Chitinimonas arctica: one gene and its partner. The protein of the gene in region 1 binds, or shares a complex with, the protein of each later gene. Links are inferred from orthologs where the notes say so. Each region holds a gene or a part of one and is shown on either strand. Other genes may lie near its edges.

Evidence for each region. The genes of interacting proteins can lie anywhere in the genome.
Region 2: the proteins of uvrB (region 1) and FNU76_RS10810 are in contact, whole or in part, in a crystal structure (PDB 7EGT), measured with the Thermus thermophilus proteins. The link is inferred for Chitinimonas arctica from one-to-one orthologs. Residues at the interface, in WP_096411307.1 of Thermus thermophilus: Glu23, Leu25, Arg26, Asp27, Gly28, Glu29, Arg30, Phe31, Arg55, Glu326, Asp327, Phe328, Glu379, Ser382, Gln383, His398, Gly400, Arg401; in WP_096412145.1 of Thermus thermophilus: His654, Arg656, Phe657, Gln666, Asp668, Glu669, Lys680, Arg681, Leu682, Ser683, Lys685, Tyr686, Ala687.

The regions. Positions count from the first base shown.
Region 1 is NZ_CP041730.1:934,133-939,296, forward strand. Bases 984-3,932 are described here. They hold uvrB (excinuclease ABC subunit UvrB), read right to left. Parts: upstream 3,493-3,932; coding sequence 1,474-3,492; downstream 984-1,473. Other genes in these bases: FNU76_RS04130 (Rpn family recombination-promoting nuclease/putative transposase), read right to left, coding at 984-1,375; FNU76_RS04140 (putative bifunctional diguanylate cyclase/phosphodiesterase), read left to right, coding at 3,590-3,932. Also shown: FNU76_RS04125 (type II secretion system protein), read left to right, coding at 1-354; more of FNU76_RS04130, read right to left, coding at 359-983; more of FNU76_RS04140, read left to right, coding at 3,933-5,164. UniProt on the Escherichia coli protein: The UvrABC repair system catalyzes the recognition and processing of DNA lesions. A damage recognition complex composed of 2 UvrA and 2 UvrB subunits scans DNA for abnormalities.
Region 2 is NZ_CP041730.1:2,373,246-2,377,267, forward strand. Bases 1-2,915 are described here. They hold FNU76_RS10810 (UvrD-helicase domain-containing protein), read left to right. Parts: upstream 1-356; coding sequence 357-2,474; downstream 2,475-2,915. Other genes in these bases: FNU76_RS10805 (ribonuclease catalytic domain-containing protein), read right to left, coding at 1-88; FNU76_RS10815 (tetratricopeptide repeat-containing response regulator), read left to right, coding at 2,730-2,915. Outside these bases: more of FNU76_RS10815, read left to right, coding at 2,916-4,022. UniProt on the Escherichia coli protein: A helicase with DNA-dependent ATPase activity. Unwinds DNA duplexes with 3'-5' polarity. Translocates on single-stranded DNA with 3'-5' polarity. Initiates unwinding more efficiently from a nicked substrate than double-stranded DNA.

The sequences.
Region 1 (5,164 bases):
CTGCTGACCGGCAGCGCCTACCGCAACGCCATCGCCAGCTATTACAACGCCGTCCCGGCGGAAAAGCGCCACTATCCGCGCGCCCTGGCAGACCTGCTGCGCGATCCACGCTTTCCGCTGCGCCGCCACCTTCGCCGCCTCTATCCCGACCCCATCTCCGGCCAGGCGGACTGGCTACTGCTGCGCGGTCCCGATGGCGGCATCATGGGCATTGCCAGCCGCTCCACTGCCCAGCCGATCAAGCTGGACCTGTTCGATGAGGAAGATAGCGCGTTCAAGCAGAAGCGGCATTATTCGGAATGGTTGTTCGTGGCCGATATCGCGCCCAAGACACCGCGCATATTGACCTATTAACCGATCATTGCGGAAAGGTGGGAAACGCTGATTGGTCTTCAGGCTGCTTGAACATCTCACCGATAGAACTGGCCGACAACACTTGGTCGCCCCATTCTTCCCATTGTTCGGATGTTGCATCGCTCAATTGCTTCTCCACCCAGTCTGGCAAAGGACCGAATTTGCGTAGGAGCTGACGGTGTACCGTGTTGGCCTGACCCTGCTCTAGTCCTTTTTCCAGGCCCTCCTGTACATATTGTTGGCCCCAGAGATCCAAGTTCATCTTCAACATCGCTTCCACTCCTTGCAAGTCGCCAGCCTCTTCCAGCTGCGCTGACGGCCACTTGAACTGCGGGAACTTGGCAGGGATCAGTATATTGATGATCCACGCCTTTATCGCGTTCCGCAGCCCGTCATGCTCAGGCCCTGCCAAATAGCGCAGCAGCTTGCGTAAAACACTACGCCAGACTTCCGGGTTCTCGGCATTCTCCAGCCGAAAGATGTCCGCCACCACGTTCTCCAGCCCCATCAAATCTTGCTCCTGATAGGTGCCTTGGTCCAATAGCATATAACGCATGTGTGGCCGGAAATCCGGCAGCCTACCGGGACCCACGTCAATCATCTCATCCACTTCCAGCGGCGCGCTCCAACGCGGCGCGCCGTTGTACATCACGATAGGCAGGACGGGCGGCAGTTTGCTGCTGTCGGTCAATTTATATTGCTTCGGGTTCTTGTAGAGATCCAGGTATAGGTTCAGTACATAGCAGCCCACCCGTAGCGCCATGGTGGGATCGGTCTTGGATTGGAACTCCAGTATCAGGCAGATGTAAAGATCCTGGTCGGCCAGCCGCACCTTCCATATCACATCGGTTATTCTGCGGCGCCTTTTGTCGTCGATAAAACTGCCGTTGATGCGCTCCAGGGAGGAGAAATCCACTTTTTCCACCCATTCATCGCCGACGAAGTCGCGCAACAGATCCTCGACGGCACGGGGATAGGAAAACATGCACTTGTAGGCGGCGTCGTGATCGTCCTTGTCCATAGCGCGAGACTGCCAGGGTATTACCGCGCCGGGTATACGGCCTTCGCCTGAATTCAATAGGAGAGACTAACGCGCGTGCGCAAGTCCACTCCAGACAACTACCCCGCCCCAAACACCCGCTGCCGCAACTTGTGCAACTGGTCGCGCAATTCGGCCGCCTTTTCGAATTCCAGGTTCTTGGCGGCTTCCATCATGGCCTTCTCGATGGTCTTCAGCTGCTTGGACAAGGCTTTCTCGTCCATATCTTCCAGCAATAGCTGCTGCTTGCGCTCGTCCCGCTCGGCGCGGGCGCTGTCCATATCGTAGACACCGTCGATGATGTCCTTGATCCGTTTCACCACCCCGCGCGGGGTAATGCCGTTGGCTTCGTTGAAAGCCAGTTGCTTGGCGCGGCGGCGTTCGGTTTCGTCGATCGCCTTGCGCATCGAATCGGTGATGCGGTCGCCGTAGAGGATGGCGGTGCCGTTCAGATTGCGCGCGGCCCGGCCTATGGTCTGGATCAGCGAACGCTCGCTGCGCAGGAAACCCTCCTTGTCGGCGTCCAGGATGGCGACCAGGGATACCTCCGGAATATCCAGCCCCTCGCGTAGCAGGTTGATGCCGATCAGCACGTCGAACACGCCCAGGCGTAGATCGCGCAGGATCTCCACCCGCTCGACGGTATCGATTTCCGAGTGCAGATAACGCACCTTCACGCCATGTTCGGTCAGGTAATCGGTCAACTGCTCCGACATCCGCTTGGTCAAGGTAGTGACCAGGACCCGTTCGCCGATAAGCGTACGCTTGTGGATCTCGCTCATCAGGTCATCGACCTGGGTGCCTACCGGCCTCACGCTGATGAGGGGATCGACCAGCCCGGTAGGTCGCACCAACTGCTCCACCACCTTGCCCTGATGCTCGGCTTCGTAGGTGGACGGGGTGGCCGAGACAAATACCGTCTGCGGCATCATCTGCTCGAACTCGGCGAACTTGAGTGGGCGGTTATCCATGGCGCTGGGCATGCGAAAACCGTAGTCGACCAGGTTCTCCTTGCGCGCCCGATCGCCCTTGTACATGGCGCCGATCTGGCCGATCAGCACATGGCTTTCGTCCAGGAACATCAAGGAGCCTTCCGGCAGGTAGTTGATCAGGGTAGGCGGCGGCGAACCGGCCGGCTTGCCGGAAAAATGCCGCGAGTAGTTCTCGATCCCCTTGCAAAAACCCATTTCCTGCAACATTTCGAGATCGAACTTGGTGCGCTGGTCCAGCCTTTGCGCCTCGACCAGCTTATGGTCCTGATGAAAGAAGGACAGCCGGCTACGCAACTCGTCCTTGATGGTATCCATGGCCCGCAGCACGGTGGCGCGGGGCGTCACGTAATGGCTGGCGGGGAACACGGTGAAACGGCCCACGCGCTGCTGAATGCGGCCGGTCAAGGGGTCGAACAGATTGATGCTCTCGACCTCGTCGTCGAACATGCCGATGCGCACCGCCAGATCGGCGTTTTCGGCCGGGAACACATCGATCACGTCGCCGCGCACCCGGAATTTACCGCGAGTAAAATCGATCTCGTTACGATCGTATTGCATCTGCACCAGCCGGGTCACCAACTCGGCTTGCGGTACCTTCTCGCCCTCGCGCACATGCAGAATCATCTTGTGGTAGTCGGAGGGGTCGCCGATACCGTAGATCGCCGATACCGTGGCGACGATGATGCAATCGGGCCGTTCCAGCATGGCCTTGGTGGCACTCAAGCGCATCTGCTCGATATGCTCGTTGATCTGCGAATCCTTCTCGATAAACAGATCGCGGCTGGGTACGTAGGCTTCCGGCTGGTAGTAGTCGTAGTAGGAAACAAAGTACTCAACCGCATTTTCCGGAAAAAACTCACGGAACTCGGCGTATAGCTGCGCCGCCAGGGTTTTATTGGGCGCCATCACCAACGCCGGCCGGCCCGATTGGGCGATGACATTGGCCATGGTGTAAGTCTTGCCCGAGCCGGTCACCCCCAGCAGGGTCTGGAAACGCAGACCGTCGTCCAATCCCTCGAGCAATTCCGCGATGGCTTGCGGCTGGTCGCCGGCCGGTGGAAACGGTTGATGCAGGCGGTACGGACTGTTCGGGTAGGTAACGATCATGACGGCCTCCGGATGGGGCGATGATTGTAGCTTGCCAAGGGCGACTCCGGCAGCAATGAACTACACTGGAAGTTGCACTTTCCGGGATCTTGCCAGCATGTCGGATAACTGCCCTCCCATGGCCGAATGGCCCTACGCCAATATCCTGCTGAATCGCTTCGGCGATGCCTTGCTTGCCTTCGACAAGCAATTGGTCTGCCGCTTCGCCAACACCGCCGCCCTTGACATGCTGGGCGGCCAGATTGCCGATACCCAAGGCCAGCATGCCGCCATAATCTATCCGGCCGACCAGACCGACCGTCTGCAGCTGGCATTGGCGGCGGCATTGGGCGGCCAGGTCACCCATGCGCGGGCTTGGCGCGATTTGCCGACGCGCGGCCGCCGCTATCTGGATTCGCGCATCGAACCCTGTCTGAATGACGAGGGCCATATCGTCGGGGCGCTGCACAGCGCGCGAGATATCACCGAAATGGCGCAGACCGAAGAGCACGCCCGCTTGGCCGTGCTGATGTTCGAGCACAGTACCGAAGGCTTGATGGTATTGGGCGCCGACCAGCGCATTCGCCTGGTCAACCCGGCCTTCAGCGCGCTGACCGGCTTCGCCGCCGAAGATGTCCGCGGCGAGCTGCCCCAGCATCTGATGCCGTCCGGTCAGGGCATGGCCAACCCCTACCCCGATATCTGGCATACGCTGGAATACGACCCTGCCTGGCAAGGCGAAGTCACCTACCGGCGCCGCGACGGCCGCTTGCTGCCGACCTGGCAAAGCGTGGTGCGCGTGCGCGACGCGAATGGCCATATCGAGCATTACCTGGCCATGTTTACCGACCTGACCGAACTGCAGCGCTTCGAGCAGCAGATGGAACGGCTGGTCTACTACGATGTGCTCACCGGTCTACCCAACCGCGCCCTGCTGGCCGACCGCATCAGCCAATCCAGCTCGCGCGCCGAACGGATGGGCAATGGCATGGCGGTGCTATTTATCGACCTGGACCGCTTCAAGGCCATCAACGACACCTTGGGCCACCAGGATGGCGACCAGGTATTGCGCAACGTGGCGTATCGCCTGGCGGAACTGGTTGGCACCGAAATCACCGTCAGCCGCTATGGCGCCGACCAATTCGTGCTGCTTTACCCCGAGTTGTCCAGCCCCGCACAGGCAGCCGCCCTGGCGGATCGCCTGCTGACGGCCCTGGCGGAGCCGCACCATATCGGCGGCCAACCGCTGACCGTCACGGCCAGCCTGGGCATCGCCATCTATCCGGATGACGGCAAGCAAAGGGAAACCCTGATCCAGCACGCGGAAACCGCCATGCAGGCGGCCAAGAAAGCCGGCCGACAGGCCTTTCGCTTCTTCACCCAGGATATGAATCAACGCAGTGCGGAATTTCTGTTACTGGACAACCACCTGCGCAAGGCTGTCGCCACCGGCCAGTTCCTGCTGTATTACCAGCCGCAGATCGATATCCGTAGCCGAGCCGTGATCGGCATGGAAGCGCTGATGCGCTGGCGGCATCCCGAACTGGGCCTGGTCCCGCCCAATCGGTTTATCCCGGCCGCCGAGGAAAGCGGCCTGATCGTTCCCATGGGGGCGTGGGCCTTGAAGGAAGCCTGTATGCAAAACAAGATCTGGCAACAGGCCGGATTGCTGTATGCGCCCATCGCGGTCAAT
Region 2 (4,022 bases), 1.4 Mb from region 1 along the record:
GCGCGTCCTCGACCTGCAAGGTGGCGTCGGTCTCGCTCATCACGGTAGCAACTTTGAAGGTACCGTCTTCTTCGTAAAAAACATTCATGAGGCGAGGCTGGCCAAAAGGGATAGAAAAGGGCTTGGATTATACCGGACGCGGCTGCCGAAGAGCGTGCCGGCAAGCCACCGATTTTCGAATCCGGACAAGCGCTTGGCTGGAGAGGCCATGAACAAGCGTGCAGGCTGAGTGCCCAATTCGGCAAGTCCAACATATGTTTACCGGCCCGCCTGGCCGGCTTGCTAGAATCGGGCGCATTCCCTTCCATCCACTTTTGGTCTGGCCGCTCCATCGGCCGGCTCAGACAAGAGCCGTCATGTCGTCTTCGCTACTCTCCGGCCTCAATCCCGAACAATATGCCGCCGTCACCCTGCCGGCGGTCCCCGCGCTGATCCTGGCCGGCGCCGGCTCGGGCAAGACCCGGGTGCTGACCACCCGCATCGCCTGGCTGCTGAGTACCGGCCAGGCCAGCCAGCACGGCATCCTGGCGGTGACCTTCACCAATAAGGCCGCCAAGGAGATGCTGACGCGCATCGCGGCCCAGTTGCCGGTCAACGCCCGCTCGCTTTGGGTCGGGACCTTTCACGGCCTGTGCAACCGCCTGCTGCGCATGCACTGGCGCGATGCCGGCCTGCCGGAGACCTTCCAGATCCTCGACTCGGCCGACCAGTTGTCGGCCATCAAGCGCTTGCTGAAGGCGCTGAATATCGATGATGAGAAATATCCGCCCCGCGAGCTGGCCAATTTCATCAATGGCAACAAGGAAGAGGGCCGGCGGCCGCACGAGGTCGAATGCTGGGACGACTACACCCGCCAGCTCAAGGCCCTCTATGAGGAGTATGAGCGGCAATGCCGGCGTGAAGGCGTGGTGGACTTCGCCGAATTGCTGCTGCGCTCCTACGAACTGCTGCGCGACAATGCCGCGCTGCGCGGCCACTACCAGGCGCGTTTCCGCTACATGCTGGTGGATGAGTTCCAGGATACCAACCGCTTGCAGTACAAATGGCTCAAGCTGCTGGCCGGCGGCGGTGCCGCCGTGTTCGCGGTGGGCGACGACGACCAATCCATCTACGCTTTTCGCGGCGCCAATGTCGGCAACATGCGCGACTTCGAAACCGACTTCAAGGTCGATACCCTGATACGCCTGGAGCAGAACTACCGCTCGCAAGGCAATATCCTCGACGCGGCCAATGCCTTGATTGCGCACAATCGCGGCCGGCTGGGCAAGAACCTGTGGACCGACCAGGCGGCCGGCGAGCCGATCCGCGTGTTCGAAGCCGCCAGCGATTTCGAAGAAGCCCAGTTTATCGTGGACGAAGTACGGCAACTGCACCGCGAGGGCCAGAACCTCAGCGATATGGCGCTGCTCTACCGCTCCAACGCCCAATCACGGGTGCTTGAACATGCCCTGTTCCAATCCGGTCTGCCCTACCGGGTTTATGGCGGCCTACGCTTTTTCGAGCGGCAGGAAATCAAGCACGCGCTGGCCTATCTGCGTTTGATGGCCAACCCCGAGGACGACAATGCCCTGCTGCGGGTGATCAATTTCCCGGCACGCGGCATCGGCAACCGTACCCTGGAGATTCTGGGCGAAACGGCGCGCGGCGGCGGTAGCAGCATCTGGCTGGCCGCCTGCTCGGGCGGGGCCGGCCGTAGCTCGGCCGCCGTGGGCAAGTTCGTCCAGCTGATCGAGGGTATGCGAGCCCAGATGGCGGGCTTGAATCTCACCGAACTGGTGCAATTGGCCATCGAACAGTCGGGCCTGATCGAGCACTATCGTAACGACAAGGAAGGCCAGGAGCGGCTGGAAAACCTGGAACAACTGGTATCAGCCGCCGCCCGCTTTATCCAGGACAACGAGGACAGCGTCACCGCCTTCCTCACCCAAGCCAGCCTGGAGGCCGGCGAACATGAAGCAGCCCCCGGCCAGGACGCCCTGCAACTGATGACGGTGCACGCCGCCAAGGGTCTGGAATTCCACGCCGTTTTCCTGACGGGCGTGGAGGAGGGGCTGTTCCCGCACGACAATAGCCTGAGCAGCAACGAGGCCGTCGAAGAGGAGCGCCGGCTCGCCTACGTGGCCATCACCCGCGCCCGCCAGCGCTTGTATATCAGCCTGGCGCAAAGCCGCATGCTGCATGGCCAGACCCGTTTCTCCATCGCCTCGCGCTTCTTGAGCGAGATTCCGGAAGACCTGCTGAAGTGGTTGAACCGTGGCTATGCGCCGGCCGCCATGCCCACCCGAAAAATCGAAAAGACCGCGCCGGAACATGGGCTTAGGGTGGGCGCCAATGTCGAGCACCCCAAGTTCGGCCACGGCGTGGTCGTCGATTACGACGGCACCGGCAAAAGCGCCAACGTGCAGGTCAACTTCGGCGCGGTCGGCGTAAAGTGGCTTGCGCTTGACTATGCAAGGCTTACACTAATTAATTGAGCGAGTGAATATCACGCGTCCGACGGGTCCGCTCGCTCCATAACTAGATGGATTAAGACACACTGATTCAATGCGCTAACGAGCGTGAGCGAGGCTCCTTCGCGGCGGCGAGGGTGGGGCCGCCCGGGTGAGGGGGAGTGGGATAAACCAGCGAGGGATCGTTGAGTGACCACGAACCGCAAGCACCCGGCTGTGCCGGGTGGAGAGCTGCCGCTTGGGTACGCGCAATATTCCAGTGCGTCCACAGGAGAGGTTATGGCCGAGTTTGCCGGTAATTCAGCCTTGTTCGCGGCCCGTGCAGCCAGGGCCGGCGGCGACGACGACCACGAGCAGGAACTGGCCCGCGCCTATACGCGCGGCATCGAGGTCGACTACTCCAGCAAGCGCTTCCTGGTGATCGATGCGTTACAGGAAATGCGCTCGGCCATGAATGCGACGCTGTCGAGCTTCGGCGTTACACGCATCGAATACTCGCACCGCGCCACCGAATCGATAGGCATGGTCAAGCGCGGCGATTACGACGTGATCCTGTGCGATTTCGATCTGGGCCATGGCTACGATGGCCTGCATCTGCTGGAAGAACTGAAACTACGCAATCTCATCAAGCCGTCCGCGGTGTTTATGATCGTCACCGGCGAGCGCCGCTCGCGCATGGTGATCTCCGCCGCCGAACTGGCACCCGACGACTATCTGCTCAAGCCCTTCACCGGCGAGGAGCTGAAGCAGCGCCTGGACCGCGTCTACCGCAAGAAAATCGAGTTCAATGCCCTCGATGCGGCCATGATGACCGAGGACTATTTCAAGGCGCTGGCGGAATGCAATGAGCGCATAGAACGCAAAGATCCCTTCCTGATCGACTTCCTCAAGATGAAGGGCCGTATCGCCCTGACCATTGGCGACTACGGCCTGGCTCGCGACACTTACCAGCGGGTGCTGGATATCCGTGACATCCCCTGGGCCAGGATGGGCATGGCCAAGGCGCTATTCCATCTGAAGGATTTCGCCACCGCGCGGCAGTTGTTCGAACAACTGCTGGCGACGAACGAGCGGGTCATGGAAGCCTATGACTGGCTGGCCCGCATCCACCAGGCCGAACATGAACACCGCGAAGCGCAGGCGGTGCTGGAGAAAGCGTTGGATCTATCGGCCGCCAATGTGTCGCGGCAGAAGAAGCTGGGCGAGGTTGCCATGCGCAACGGCGATTACGACACCGCGGTCAAATCCTTCCAGGCCACCATCAATATCGCCAAATACTCGTTCTGGCGCGACGCCGGCGACTATTCCAGCCTGGCCAAGGCCCACCTGGGCAGCGGCAATGTCAACGATGCCGCCCGCGCCGCCGCCGATGTCAGGCGTGAGTTCCGCTACGATGCCCAGGCGGAACTGCTGGCCACGGTGATGGAGAGCCAGGTGGCCATCAAGCAGGGCAACAAGGCGCGCGCCCAGCAGATCCTGGCCAAGGCCCTGCAGCAGTTCGCCGGCGCGACCACCGAAGTACCGGAACACTTTGCCCTGGAGCTGGCCGAGGCTTGCTACCAATTGGACGAA